3 regions of the Paenibacillus sp. RRE4 genome follow, and region 3 is predicted to be linked to each of the others. Evidence: predicted binding sites of a transcription regulator. Region 3 holds the regulator's gene; each other region holds the start of a gene.

Region 1 (5,157 bases), 190 kb from region 3:
CCGTTTTCGAGATTGAACTGTCCACCCACTTCTGAATGGCAGCTTGCACGCGAATATGATTTTCGGCCGAAAGATCCATCGCCGTCACATAATAATCCGGTAGGAACTCACCAGGATGTTGCTCCAGCCACTCCTCGGCAATCGGCACAAACTGTTCATCATACCCAAGACGGCTCTGGCGAAAATACTTAAAAGCAAAATACGGCTCAATGCCAGTCGATGTGCCCACCATCGTTCCAGTACTTCCCGTAGGCGCCTGAGTAATCAGCGTCACGTTACGAATTCCTTTTTGACGGATCGCTTCTTCAACCTCCGGGTACGCCTCCGTCATCTGTCTCATAAATCCACTCTGTAAGTAAGGCTCTACCTCAAACGCCGGGAACGCACCCTTCTCCGCGGCAATCTCCGCTGAAGCGAGATAGGCTTCCTTTGCTATAAATCCATACAGTTTATTGAGAAAATCGAGCGATTCCAGACTGCCATAACGGATACGCAGTTTGATCATCAGCTCCGCAAGTCCCATGGTTCCTAGCCCCACCCGGCGTTCACGCTGCTGATTTAATCGATTTTCTTCAAAATGATACGGCGTCGCGTCAATCACATTGTCCAGAAATCTTGCCGAAATTCGCGTCGTTTCCGCCAGCTCTTCCCATGCCACATCGTGGTTTGTTTCATCATAGAATTTGGACAAATTGATTGCCGACAAGTTACATACGCCCCAGCCTGGAAGGCCCTGTTCCCCACAAGGATTAGTACAGATGATCGGATTAAAATACCAGCTGTTCGACATCTGATTGTAATACTCCATAAATACAACACCGGGTTCGGCTGATTTCCAGGCAGATTCAATAATCGTATGCCATATTTCACGTGCCTTCACTGTCCGGTATGGAATAACGTTATGGCCGGACTCTTTCCATTTGGTCAGATCCCCATCCCACTCCGAATCATAGTCCGGGTCACTCGTATCGGGAAAAACAAGCTCCCAATCACCGTCCTGCTTCACAGCCTCCATGAACGCATTGCTTACGCAGACCGACAGATTGGCATTGGTCACTTGCCCCATCGTTTGTTTAACCGTAATAAAATCCAGCACGTCCGGGTGCCAATCGTTCATCATCAGCATCAGCGCACCCCTGCGGCTACCGCCTTGTTCGATAAGCCCCGTCGTATAACTGAACAAACCGCCCCAGGATACCGATCCGCTGGACGAGCCGTTCACACCTTTCACCACAGCCCGCCGCGGACGAAGGGATGATAGATTGATACCCACGCCACCGCCGCGAGCCATAATTTCAGTCATTTCGGTCAACGTCTTCATGATGCCGCCCCGGCTGTCTTGCGGAGAAGGAATGACATAACAGTTAAACAGCGTCAACTCATCACTGGCCCCTGCACCAGCAGCAATACGTCCACCAGGAACCAGTTTCCAGTCATCCAGCACCAAGCGAAACTTTTTCTCCCAAACAGCCTGTTGTTCAGGTGTCGATTCAACAGCTGCCATCGCTCGGGCAAGACGATCCCACATCTCTTCCGGTGTTTTCTCTATCGTAAGTGTCAACTTTTCCACATCGGTCTCGATGATCGTATCGCTACGTGTCCGCACTTTAACTAGTTGTGCCTGCCGTTCAACAATCTCACCAACTTCCTTCACCGGAAACTTGGGATCATCTTTCGTTAATACAAGTACAACATCTCCGACTTTTGCATGATTTGAATCGGCGTCCTTCCATGCGTACCGATCCAGAAATATTTTCTCGCTGAGCCCTTCCAGCTTACGTTTATTCTCATGATGCTTCACTTGTTGGTTCGTTCCTGTATTGTTGGATGCCATGTCTGCAATCAACCTCCCCGAATAAACCGTTCATTTTAAATTCAATGCTGGCTTTGAGAATATTTTATGCCTACATACTACATATAGTGATTTATATCTATTATATTACACTATATGTTGATTTTCTATGTGATTTAGTTCATAGATCCTCTGAAACGGGTTATGAACTTGCCTTCCTTCGTCCATACTATTAGCTACGAATAACACAAGAACGGAGAGGAAGCATCATGAACCGGAAACATCCGCATCATCAGAATCAACCTGTAGCTGACTTACCTGTTCCTCTTGAGTTTGATCGAAGCTGGCTGGAACAGCTTGAATCTCGTTTGGACAAGGGCGGACCTTGGGGGGATTACCGACTCTTTCAACTCGGTATTCAGGCAGAAGAAACGAATCTCATTCCGAACTTTGACGAAATTCAATGCCTGAAACATTTGCAAGATCTGACCCCACTTCCTCACCAAATGGATACGGCACGCAAAGTATTATTCGAAATGTCAGGCCGAGCCATTCTCGCCGACGAAGTAGGTCTGGGCAAAACGATCGAAGCCGGCTTGATCTTGAAAGAATATATGGTTCGTGGACTTGTTTCTAAAGTGTTAATTCTTGTACCCGCCTCTCTTGTATTGCAATGGGTACGTGAGCTCAATTCCAAATTTGGCATCCCGGCAGTTGCACAGAAAAAGGCTTATTCCTGGCAAAATGACGTCGTTGTTGCTTCTATGGACACTGCCAAGCGAGACCCGCACAAAGATATGTTACTAAGTATGGACTATGACATGATCATCATCGATGAAGCTCATAAACTCAAAAATAAAAAAACAACCAATTATCAATTCATGCTGCAATTACGCAAAAAATACTGCCTGTTACTCACCGCTACGCCTGTTCAGAACGACATGAGCGAGCTTTTCAATCTGATTAACCTGCTGAAGCCAGGTCAGCTTGGTCGTCAGGGTGATTTTGCCGCCAACTTTGTCGTCGATAAACGTGTGCCCAAAAATCAGGAGCAGCTCAAAGATGAGCTGTCCAAAGTCATGATCCGTAACAGGCGTGGCGAAGGCCCCGTACAATTCACCAAACGCAACGTCTCTAACGTGGATCTGCAACTTTCACCCGAAGAGCAAGCGCTCTATGACGGGGTAACCTCATTTGTCAAAGATCAATACCAGGAAGCAGGAGGCAACCTTAGTAGCATGCTCTCTCTGGTCACGTTGCAACGGGAAGTCTGCAGCAGTCGGGACGCTGTATTTGTAACACTCGTGAATCTGTCCAAGAAGTTGCCGCTGGATTCCCCACTGCGGGATAAAATCTGGGAACTGGTGGCACATATCAAGGCGATTAAAGAAAATACAAAAGCCGAAAAAACGATGGAACTAATTCGAGATATGAATGAGAAAGTCATTATTTTCACGGAATATCGGGCGACGCAGGAATACCTGTTGAACTATTTTCGTAACAACGGGCTGACGGCTGTTCCCTATCGGGGCGGGATGAACCGAGGCAAAAAAGACTGGATGATGGACCTCTTCCGCGGCCGTGTACAGGCGATGATTGCAACGGAGGCCGGTGGCGAAGGCATCAACCTGCAATTCTGTCACCATATGATCAACTTTGATCTACCGTGGAACCCGATGCGGGTAGAACAGCGGATTGGCCGGGTACATCGGCTCGGTCAGCAGAATGACGTTAACATTTTCAACCTTTCAACCAAAGGCACGATTGAAGAGCATATCCTGAATCTGTTGCATGAGAAGATTAATATGTTTGAGATGGTCATCGGTGGATTGGATGTCATTCTCGAACGGCTGGAGAAAAAGGAATCCATCGAAAAAAGTCTCTACAAAATTATGCTGGAGTCGCAGAACGAAGAGGATATTCGCCGTAAAATGGACACTCTTGGACAGTCGCTGAACACAATTCAGCGCGAGGTTGCTGACGAGGTGCCTTTAATCACCAAACTTGATCTTCACAAAGGAGGCCACTGATCCATGACAATGTCACCGCATGAGATCCAGGCTTACGTCCTGACCTATCTGGAAGCTCTGGATTGTCAGATCATGGAGCGGTCACCTGCTCATGTGACGGTTAAATTATCACCTGAAGCAGACAAGGCATTAACGAACCGTCCGTATTACTGGGGATTTGTGGAACGTGTAGGGGTGGAGCCTGAGACCATGTCGTTTACTTTTGTTTTTGACCCGGAAGCTTACCAGCAGATCACCGAGGCGGCGGAAGCCAAGTCCAAAGCGTCTCAGCTTGCTCAAACTCCGCCTGAAGCGAATGCTGATGCTCCGAAAGAAACGATACTCGGACGTTATTTTGGCATCACGTCTTCCATGCCGCAGCTTGGACCCGGACGCATTCTGCGAGAAGATGTTGTATATGGCAGCCGCAGATTACAGCAGATTTTTGCCGCAGCCCGCGAAGGTGGCGCCTTCGTAAACCTGTTTGAACAAGCCGCCAAACGCCAGATCAGAGCCACATCTCCGGCTGTGTATGAACCTTGGCTAGGGGTTTGTTTTAAAGTCGAGTTTGCTTGTGACCTGAAAAGGGAGGAATTACACTTCCTCGGCATTTCACTACGATCGGGTGAAATCATCGAAAAGTTCGGCAGCAAGCTGAGCCGGCGTGATCTCAGCCCAAGACTGGCTGAAAATATGCATGCCCAAGCACCGAAAATTTCGCTAGCTGATGCAGGAGCTGCACTCGAATCACATCTCACCGCTCACTTAAGCAGGCTCGATTATAGCTGGGCGGAAAAAGCAAAAGAACGTCTGCAACTCGAACTTGATGTGGTTGATGCCTACTATGAAGCCGTACTGCGAGAAGATATGCCTGAGGTTACTGAGGATATTGAAGTTGAAACGGTTCGTCCTGTTATTAATCGGGTTCGCGGCATATTAGAACCGGTCCGAGCCGACGTGGAAATGGCCGCCGAAGCTACCATACAACCGATGCAAGATGATGCAGACCCTGAGCAAGAAAAAGCGAAACAGGCAGTCATAGATCGTGAAGCGATGAAACTGCAGTATGAAAACAGGCGAACCGAGATGATCTGGCAATATGAGCCGAAGGTGAAGGTCACTGCCATAAGTAGCGGCATGTTTCACTTAAGATAAGACGAAGACACTACTTTTCCTGCAAATGCTGGCAAAAGTAGTGTTTATTCATAACCCTTGAACCGACAGTTTGCAGCACCCTTTGCATCCCCTCTCCTCTACAATGAAGTCAGGAAGAAGGTGTTTATAATGAAAAAACGGCTCAGGTCAAAACGACGAAATATCAGGCATTGCCTATCGATATTCTTGAACATGATAATC
Region 2 (5,157 bases), on a different contig from region 3:
TCATCATGATTCTGGTTGTGGTCATTCTGGCTCGAATTGTACTTCGACCGTTACAGAAGCTGGCAGACGTATCGAAACAGGCAGCAGGCGGCAATCTGACAGTCAGTCTGGATGTTCGCAATAACAATGAGATCGGCCAAACGGCCAATGCATTTAATCATATGCTTGGGGGGCTGCAGCAACTGATTACAGGCATTCAGTCCACTTCTGCGAGTGTGACCCGCTCAGCTGCGGATCTGCAGATGAGTTCGGAACGTACGACTGAAGCCTCACAAGAGATAACCGAATCGATGTTGCAGGTGTCCTCCGGGGCAGAACAGCAACGTCAATCCACGAATGAATGCCAGGAGTCCATCGGCGAGATGGTCATTGGCATCAAACGAATTGCTGACTCATCTCAGGTGGTTGCTGAACTGGCTTCGGATACAACGGATCTCGCTAGCCGAGGTGAGGCAGATATTACAACGATGGTCGATCAGATGCAGAAGATTGAACTTAACATGTCGGGCACAGTCGTAGTTCTTCATGATCTTCAACAACTGAACAGCAGCATCGGTGGAATCATGTCCATGATTCGGGATATTGCGGATCAGACGAGCCTGCTTGCGCTGAATGCATCCATTGAGGCAGCCAGAGCAGGAGAGACCGGAAGAGGATTTGCGGTGGTTGCACAGGAGATTCAGAAGCTATCGGCCCGCTCCAAAGAGTCTTCTGATCAGATCGACCAGATTCTTCAAGGTATCCTGAATCATACGGAGAAGGCCGTAACCTCCATTGAAGAGTCGGTGGATGTCGCTAAACGAGGAGCAGAGACATCCGTCGTAACGGCAGAAACCTTCCGCCAGATTGTCGAATCTATTCAGAAGGTATCGGGACAAGTCTACGAAGTATCCGCTGCCTCCGAGCAAATGTCAGCCAGCAGTGATCAGATTGCTGCTTCTCTGGAGCAATTGGGTGTTGTGGCTTCGGATTCATCCGGTAACGCGAACAAGGCCCGTGCTTCTTCGGAAGAACAACTGGCGCTGATGGAAGAAGTATCAAGTCTCTCCCACGAACTGAGAAGTTTGGCTTACGAACTGAATCAGGTCATCCAAAGGTTTCAGGTGTAAAAAATTGAAAAACCATCGTTACATAGCATCAAGCTGCAATGTAACGATGGTTCCAGATGCCTGAGTAGCCCTTACGTCAATCAACCGCTGATTACGACTTCCGCGGAAAGGCAGAGATACGTCGCGCTCTGCCGCAACGTATCGTCCGTCAATAATTACGTCGCACAGCTGTGCAAGCTCTGCTCTCTCCGGGTCGGTGACGAGTTCCTCATATTTGAATCCGGTATAGGCCCACACCGTCAGATCCGGCCTTGCATCCCGAAACTGACGTACCCACCGGGTACATGCCGCTGCTGAGAAAAAGGGGTCACCTCCGCATAACGTCACGCCATCCAGTAGCGGATGGTTCGTGACCTCCTGCAAAATCTGTTGCTGCCGCTCTTCTGTAAAGGGTTCACCTGCGCGAAAACTCCACGAATCCGGGCTGAAGCAGCCCGGACATGCGTGGCGGCATCCGCTGATAAACAGCACAGCACGCAATCCGGTTCCTTCATTGACCGATTCGGGAATGTAACCAAACAGATTCACCGGTGTTTCACCCGATCCCGCACTTCGGCCTGCTTCGCAGCATTGAAGCGTACCTTGTAATCTCCAGTCAGATAACCGGTTACACGGCGCAAGCGCTGGAAGTGAACCTCATTTTCGTGAACTTCACATCCCGGACAGGTATCACCGATGACTCCTTCATACCCGCATTCAGGGCAGCGATCAATCGGATGGTTAATCGAGAAGTAACCAATATCTTGTGCCAGCGCGTACTGTACGATGCGCATAAAGGCGGCTGTATTCGCCCGCACATTGCCGTCAAGTTCAACATAAGAGATGGCTCCGGCATTGCACAGAGCGTGGAATGGAGCTTCCAGTTCGATCTTACGGTAGGCAGGAAGGTTATGATAGACCGGAATATGGAACGAGTTCGTATAATATTCACGTTCGTTCACACCAGAGATCGGGCCGTAACAGGCTCGGTCTATTTTGGTGAATTTGCCGGATAAACCTTCAGCAGGTGTAGCAAAGAGCGTAACGTTCAAGTTATGCAGCTCACTCATCCGATCACAGAACTCTCTCATCGTACGGATGACATGCAGCGCCTCGCGATGTACATGCATGTCTTGTCCGTGATGCCGTCCATACATAGCAGTCATACATTCGGCGAGTCCGATAAATCCAAGAGACAACGTGCCGTGTTTCAACAGATCGGCAACCGGCTCATCCGGTTCCAATTTCTCTCCGCCTTCCCATACCCCCTCACGCATCATGAAATCCGATGATTTGGCAGGCTGTTTTTTCTGAATGGCATACCGATGAAGTAAACCATCCACGGCATTGTGCATGATTTTATCCAAGGCGACGTAGAATCCTTCCCGATCCGCGACAGCCCGACTGTTTTGGCAGATGCCAAACCGAATCCCGAGCTTCACCAGATTGACCGTATTGAAGGACAGGTTTCCTTTGCCACTCTGCCGGTTTCGTCCAAAGCGATCCGCAAGGGTACGTGTGCGGCAGCCCATAGTTGCAATGATCGTGTCCGGGTCTTCCGGATGATAAAAAGATAAATTAAACGTTGCATCGACATTGACAAAGTTAGGATACATGCGACGTGAAGAACAGGTTACCGCGAGGCGGAACAAGTCATAGTTCGGGTCGCCCTGGGCCTGGTTAACCCCTTGTTTGCATTGGAAAATATGCTGTGGAAATACAGGCGTTTCCCCATGTCCGAGGCCACGAATCGTTGCTTCGAGCAGGGAGCGGGACACAAGACGGCCCTCGGCTGATGTACACATACCGTAGTTTAGCGATGTAAAAGGAATTTGTCCGCCTGCCCGACTGCTCATCGTATTCAGATTATGTATCAGAGATTCGGCAGCTTGTCCTGTTTCGAGCTCCGTTTCTTCATATGCAAAATCAAATGCACGTGGGCAATGTTGCTTCGCTATCATGCTGTCTAGATGTAGCTGCTCGTCCGTGATCAAGGCCTGTTCATTAAAAAGCCGTTGTCCTTTGCGGAAATGTTTTATGAAAGAGCGTTGCACGTAAGGCGCCAGATCCCAGTCGATTTTGTTGGCAGATACGCCGCCGTACTGGCTGTTTTGCTGCGACTGGAAGATGATTGCCACCAAAGCCATCGCAGACATGATCGTCTGTGGTGTGCGAACCGATCCATTCCCCGTATTGAAGCCGGAAGCCAGTAGCCGATCAAATGGAATGAAAATGCAGTTCGTTGTTCCGAGGGCATACTGGTCCAGATCATGCACATACAGATCACCATTCTCCACCGCATCTGCAAGCGCCTCTGGCAATACATGACGCATGGCGTGCCATTTGGCTGTCTCCGATCCAAGCCTGCTCATCTTGCCGCTGAAGGAATCTCCATTCAGATTCGCATTCTCCCTCAGCGTATCAGCGTCTTCTGCGCCAATAATACGTCTACCCAGGTCAGATAACAGATCGGTTGCCGGTGGTGCGGCATGCTCAAGCATAGTCATGTAACGTGCCTCCTAAATGATTTTTGAATAGATTATAATTTGATTAATATATGAGTTACATACTACATGTAGATTTGTATTATCCATTTATAAACTATATGTGGTTTTTTGGGTGTGATTATGATCACACCTCCTGCGAGGTAGAAGAGCATCTTCCGGGATTTGGCGCGGGTTTAAGGTTCCCAAAACTCAAACGGAGGCGTATAATTTCTATTTACCCTGCAAGGATAAACTTACAAGTCAGGATATCGTGGATCGAAGCTTTTTTCAGATCTGTTCGGTGAGAAAAGAGGTTACAGGCACCAAGATGATTCTCTTGCACTTCTGTGGTGTTAAACATATAAGTATAGTTTGTGACAATCGTTCGGATTCCCCGGCAGACCCCAGCATGTGAATCAACATTCTGATCGGTGAACTTAATATAGCAGCCAAGACAAACAAAGAGGGGTTGGATCATGGGGACGGTAGAAGGCGTTAACCAAGGCTTCTATGAAAATATTGAAGAAGCAGCGGCCCATATTGTGGACGTATTAAGTGGCATATTAAGAGTGAATACCATCTTCGTAGCCACGAATGACGGAGTGACTAATGTCATTCTGGAAGCCTTCAACCGCAAGGAAGAATTAATTGTCAAAGGGACTGCGCTTCCGTTTATGGAATCCTACTGCAGTCTGGTCTTGAGAGAAAATAACAGTGTCGTCACCATTGCGGATACCTTGGAGCATACTGTGACAAGCTCCATGGATGTTACCAATGGACTTGGAAATCGTTTTTTCGTAGGTGTACCCATTATGCGAAGAACAGGTGAAGCCTTCGGAACGATATGTATTATGGATGATCCAGGATATAAAATCAGTGAAACGGACATGAAGACACTGCAAGCGATGGCCGTATTTCTGGGATACGTTGTTGACCTGGAGAGTGCGTTGCACGTTCAGGAGCAGAGACTCAGCGATTCAGAACAGTTGCAAGAGAAATTACAGGCGGAGAAGGAACGTGCCGAATCCGAGGCCATGACCAAGACACAAATGCTCAAACTGATGAGTCATGAAATCCGTAATCCGCTGAACGGCATTTTGGGATTGACGGATCTGATGCGGACACCCGACATGTCCGAGGAACAAGCGGAGTATGTGAATATGATCGAAACGAGCGGTAATATTTTGCTTTCACTGCTCAACAATATGATGAACTTTAACATCAACGAAGCCGGAAAAACGGTTATTCATGATGACCCCTTTGATTTGGTCAGTACCATTGAGAACACCGTTTATCTCTATGCCGGAACAGCTGCGAGCAAAAAGATAGAACTGGGGTTAAACCTGAATCTGAATGTATCGCAGGTTTTCATTGGTGATGAGATCAAGATTGGCCAGATGTTGGGCCATGTGATGCAATACGCCATGGACTCCACTCGGGAAGGTGCTGTACTGGTGACAGCAGAGATGAGGGGAGAGGAAGTAGAGGATACAAGCCTTCTCTTGCTACGGGTTAGATACACGGGACAGATGTTATCTGACAACCGTTTGCGAATCTCTACTGCCAAACCAGAAACGATGAGT
Region 3 (5,157 bases):
CCTTAAACTGATACGAAAGAATGGCTATCTGGCAAATTAGCATCGCTCCTGCGCCTACGCCCTGAAGAAATCGGCTAATAATGAGTATCGTCGAACTTTGTGCCAAGCCACAAATCAAGGATGTAATGCCGAACAGGGCGAGGCTGATAATAAAAATACGCCTTCTCCCAAACCGGTCAGCCAGCGTTCCAACAGCCATCAGAACCGTTGTACTAGCAATAGTGTAAGCATTCATAATCCATTGCATATCCTTGAGATTACCATGCAGTATCTTCTCCAGTGTTGGCAGTATCACTGGCACGCTGGAAATTTCGAGACCAAACATTAGGGCTGACAAACATATAGCTGCCAATGCAATTATATTTTTGTTGGAGGGATAGAGAAGCATTACTGGTTCCCTCCAGACTTAGAATTGCAAATTGAAGCATACCTCATACAAACATTGACCTTCTCAATTTGTGCCCAGAAATCATCCTTTTCTACCTCGCCTAAATCAGATTTGCTCAATGGTAAACATCCTCTCTAACTTTTTCTCAATTAATCACTATATTGGGGTGAGGTAATTATATAATTTAAATCATCCATTTTACATGACATAATAAATGCATTATGATTACTACACTTAATAATTTAACGTCTTTTTAGATTACACCTTAAAATTAAAGGAGGACATTTGAAGTGGATCAAATAGATAAGCAAATTCTCTTTTTTCTTCAAAATCAGGCAAGGATATCAATGACGGAGCTGGGTAAATGTGTGGGTTTGTCCCAACCAGCTGTAACGGAGCGAGTCAGAAGAATGGAGGAAAGTGGAGTTATTAAGGAATATCGCACCGTCATATCCCCTGAAAAAATCGGGAAGGATTCGGCCGCTTACATGCTGTTCCGGACTAGAGACTGCCTAGCATTTCTTGATTTTGTCCATGCATCTCCTCATGTTGCCGAGTGCCACCGCATAAGCGGGGAACACAGTTACTTATTAAAAGTAGTGACCGAATCCACGCGTGCTCTTGAAGAGTTTGGAAACCAGTGCGATAAATATGGAACATATACGATCCTGATTGTTATGTCTTCACCAATCGATCATAGAAATCTTATTCCTTCTCTTGAAGATGCGCGGATGGTTGACTAAGAAATGTCCAAGGACGGGATCAGTCGCTATGCTCCTTTGCCTTTACTCCGTCTATAATACTGAACCTCGGAGCTGTCTCAACGAAATCTATAGAAAAATTTTCATTTGAATGGAGCTGTTGTCATTGAATTGAATTCATCAACGCGTAGAAATATTGAGGTTCATGCGTTTTATTAAGATGATACCTTGCGTCTAATATTTCTGGAAAAACGGCCACAGCGAAAAGAAATAAACTGACACCGGTGAATACCGACGCCAGTTTGTAGTCTAGGGCCTTTTTATAATACCAAGTACCAAGTGGGGTCTTGATAAAAGTGAGTGGGTTATATTTACAAGCATACAGATATACGAACTATGAATATATTTCCGAGTGGGTTTCACTCTATGCTGTACACGTAATCCTCTTCATAATTTGTCATAATATTCTTTGCACAGACACCACATTCTTTCCATTGTTCTTCTTTCTAAATCTATAATTTCATTTAAGTTCAAATTCAACCATGCAAGATCGTCCTTACTTATATGAGTTTCACTAGACATCCGCTTTTCCAATATATAATTACTTTTATTTTTAAAAACAAACCATTTTTTGTAAATTTTCTCATAATACAGCTTCATATCTCCCATATTAATATCATAATATTTCGAAATAAGAGTAACTACGTCTTGATTTCGCTTATGATATTGACAGAAAGACAATACCCTTGTTCTGAATGTATTTTTATCTGTCAATTTATAAAAGAAAGTATTAATTTCATTGGAAAAAGTAGATAATGAATCTAGTCCACAATGATAGTACAAATCATATTCTTTATTATATATTTGTCCTCCTTGTAGCATTTTCTCCAGCGAGTTAATAACCTGTAATATCGAAATTTCACCATTGAATTCAGTTGAAGACTCATTCGTTTTGCAAAAATTTAAACTTATTGATTTACCTAAACTTGTAAGGTATTTACTCGATTTCTCAATAGAACTATAAGGAATGCTGTAATAATCCATCTTCCCCATCATGACGCAATCCTCTAACGCCATATAACTTTGATTTTCATTATCATAGCCATAAATAAACGTTGGATGTATCATGTGAGAAGTATTGGCATCCAGACCTGAAGGATAGAAAAAACGATCCACAACAATAAAAAGACAATAACCATCATCGATTTTACTTTTGATCATATCATGAATGCTTTGGTAATCCTGATTCATCTCTTCGATTTCATAATCAATATAATTATTAAGCAACTCTAGAGAATACTGTATTTTAGGGAAGTATGCACCATTCGACATCAATTCCTCTTGAATTCCCTCTGAACTATATGATTGATTAAAAACTTTTCTTAAATAAATCGTGTCCATATAGCAAGGAGATTTAAGGAATGCTTCATTTTGGCTAGCTAGCATAGCTATAAGATTATTCGTTACACAATCCATCCATAGCTCGTTATAAGGACTAATCAAAATAACATCAACCTTTCAGAAGGAGATTCTCATTAGCTTATTCAAATTCTATTATATTAGTTGTTGCTATACATCTATGTAGATAAAAAGATAGCTTTTAAGAATTTTATGTGAATGAGAGATTGTCATTTATGAAGATCCCTACACCACATTGACACGAGGAAAACCTACCATGAACTACACATATCTTAGCATAATTGAACACAGCAAGATAGAGATCCTCTTTCGGTAGGAAAAAGCTCACGAGCAATTGCAAAGGAAATCAGTAGACACCTTTCAGCTATTTACTTTAAATTAGAGCACATAGCTTCATCCGGAGCCTACCAAAACAGAACAAATCTTTGGGACTGGTGAGGTAGCTAAAACGGACATCGCCAGAGGCAAAGACGCGTTACGCTATTGTTGTTAGTCTGACATCTAAATTTGTACAACTTCATTCGCAAATATAACAGTGCTACGAAAGATAAAACAACCATTGACTGCTTAATATTTAAGTGATATATTATTTTTTGTATTCTTCTTGGGGCGTTAGTTCAGTGGGAGAACGCTTCGCTGGCAGCGAAGAGGTCAGGGGTTCGACCCCCCTACGCTCCATAGTTTTAAGACCCTATTTTATGTAGGGTCTTTTGTTTATTTAAATATGTACTGTTTTTTTATTCCCCAATATTGAGACCGTTTTTTCAGATACTTAGATTTGGTTGCTCGTTAAGCGGTTTTCATGCATCGAAATCTATGGAGAAGAACATTCATGTTACGGGCATATACCGCACATACCAGATGCATCCCCGGATTGCTCTTCTCCTTTTTCCCCACTACATTAGTCCTCCAGATCTTCTTTGGACAGCAGTGATTTCAGTTCTTTCATGAACATGTTAATGTCTTTGAACTGGCGGTACACAGAAGCAAATCGCACATACGCCACCTCATCCACCGGAAACAGCTGTTCCATTAAAAGCTCACCGATCTGGCGGCTTTCCACTTCAGCCTCGGCTGTGTTACGCAGTGACTTCTCCACTTCAGATACCATCATCTCCAGCGTTTCTACAGAGACAGGACGCTTCTCACACGCACGGATCAATCCACGAAGAATTTTGTCACGGCTGAATTCTTCTCGACTCCCATCCTTCTTGATGACAATCAAAGGGGTTTCTTCAATCATTTCAAAAGTTGTGAATCTTCTCGCGCACTGCTCGCATTCGCGGCGGCGGCGAATGGATTTCGATTCATTGGCTGGTCTGGAATCCAGCACTTTGGTACCTAGATAACCACAATAAGGACATTTCAACTTAGATCACTTCCCATTTTTACTTTTTACCACATATTCCCTGAGCATATTTTGTTATGAAAATCGCATTCACGACACATAATACTTTTACCAACCCGCGAGGAGGTGAACAGCAATGGCACAAAGCAACGGTAACTCCAACAACTTGGTTGTAACTAAAGCTTCCGCAGCCCTGGAGCAAATGAAATATGAAGTCGCTCAAGAACTCGGAATCAGCATCCCACAAGATGGGTACCAAGGTAACATGACTTCTTACGAGAACGGTTCGATCGGTGGATACATCACGAAGCGTCTGGTAACAATTGCAGAACAGCAATTGGCAGGTCAATACCAATAATTATCTGCATCGTAATACGTTACACAGAGGAGCATGGTGCGGCCGGTACACTACCGGTCTGCTCCGTGCTTCTCCTTATCTTTTTCCCAGCAATCACTCTAAAACGTATCGTAGATCTTCACATACTGATTATAATAGTAAATAACCCGTTGTACATAGTGGCGTGTCTCACCAAAAGGAATATCTTTTACCGTTTCAAGTGTGCCATCCCATACACCATTTTTCAACCAGCTACTGACCTTCCCCGGTCCAGCATTATAAGCGGCAATCATCACGATTTCGTTGCCACCGAACTGGTCTGACAGATTACGCAGATACCATGTCCCCAGTTGAATATTTCGCCCGGGTTCATGTTTCAATTCCTCCAGCGAAGTATCCGGAATTTTGGCTTGTTCCAATATCCAGTTCGCCGTATCCGGCATGAGCTGCATCAGTCCGATTGCACCACGTTTGGATTCTTTGCTCGTTTTGAAATTGGTCTCCACCCTGATAATGGAGGCGATCAGAAACGGATCAACCTCATAACTCTGGGATTGTGCCCGAATCTCTTCCTTGTATTCAATCGGATAAAACCAGGCCATCCAGTTCGTATTTAGAAATAACACAAGTACAAAGGAAACAAACATGATCAGCAGTACACGTTTTTTACGCAATATTTTCATAACAAACCCTTATGCGTTAAAAATAATTCAAGCTGCTTCTCCGTCTGAGCCCATGATCCGCTGTTATCAATCACGATATCTGCCCGCTCTTTTTTGCGTTCAATATCCATCTGTGCCGCTATGCGTGCTTCGGCGTCAGCCTGGGTCATCTGATCGCGGTTCATCAGTCGTTCCAGTTGTACTGCTCTAGGTACATATACGACCATAACTTCCGTAAAACCATCTTCCAGACCCGACTCGTACAACAAAGGAATATCCGATACTACCAGCTTGTCCGGATG

What was found. Region 3 encodes NrdR, which represses ribonucleotide reductase genes. Its sites were predicted from a motif close to AACACNATATATNGTGTT; they were not measured.
Region 1: Q9R46_RS05760 (adenosylcobalamin-dependent ribonucleoside-diphosphate reductase) is a predicted target of NrdR. The motif match lies at 1,908-1,925, and genes of this name have one in related genera.
Region 2: Q9R46_RS18045 (anaerobic ribonucleoside triphosphate reductase) is a predicted target of NrdR. The motif match lies at 3,686-3,703, and genes of this name have one in related genera.

Annotation. Positions count from the first base shown of each region.
Region 1 covers NZ_JAUZUT010000001.1:1,236,576-1,241,732, reverse strand. The annotation lists gene Q9R46_RS05760 (adenosylcobalamin-dependent ribonucleoside-diphosphate reductase) at 1-1,834, opposite strand, end outside; gene Q9R46_RS05755 (DEAD/DEAH box helicase) at 2,062-3,822, shown strand; gene Q9R46_RS05750 (YqhG family protein) at 3,826-4,956, shown strand; gene Q9R46_RS05745 (hypothetical protein) at 5,149-5,157, shown strand, end outside.
Region 2 covers NZ_JAUZUT010000002.1:222,211-227,367, reverse strand. The annotation lists gene Q9R46_RS18055 (methyl-accepting chemotaxis protein) at 1-1,109, shown strand, start outside; gene nrdG (anaerobic ribonucleoside-triphosphate reductase activating protein) at 1,128-1,637, opposite strand; gene Q9R46_RS18045 (anaerobic ribonucleoside triphosphate reductase) at 1,634-3,595, opposite strand; gene Q9R46_RS18040 (hybrid sensor histidine kinase/response regulator) at 4,051-5,157, shown strand, end outside.
Region 3 covers NZ_JAUZUT010000001.1:1,043,539-1,048,695, reverse strand. The annotation lists gene Q9R46_RS04970 (MFS transporter) at 1-388, opposite strand, end outside; gene Q9R46_RS04965 (Lrp/AsnC family transcriptional regulator) at 679-1,131, shown strand; gene Q9R46_RS04960 (hypothetical protein) at 1,537-2,592, opposite strand; tRNA gene Q9R46_RS04955 (tRNA-Ala) at 3,115-3,186, shown strand; gene nrdR (transcriptional regulator NrdR) at 3,410-3,877, opposite strand; gene Q9R46_RS04945 (alpha/beta-type small acid-soluble spore protein) at 3,993-4,214, shown strand; gene Q9R46_RS04940 (lytic transglycosylase domain-containing protein) at 4,313-4,876, opposite strand; gene coaE (dephospho-CoA kinase) at 4,873-5,157, opposite strand, start outside.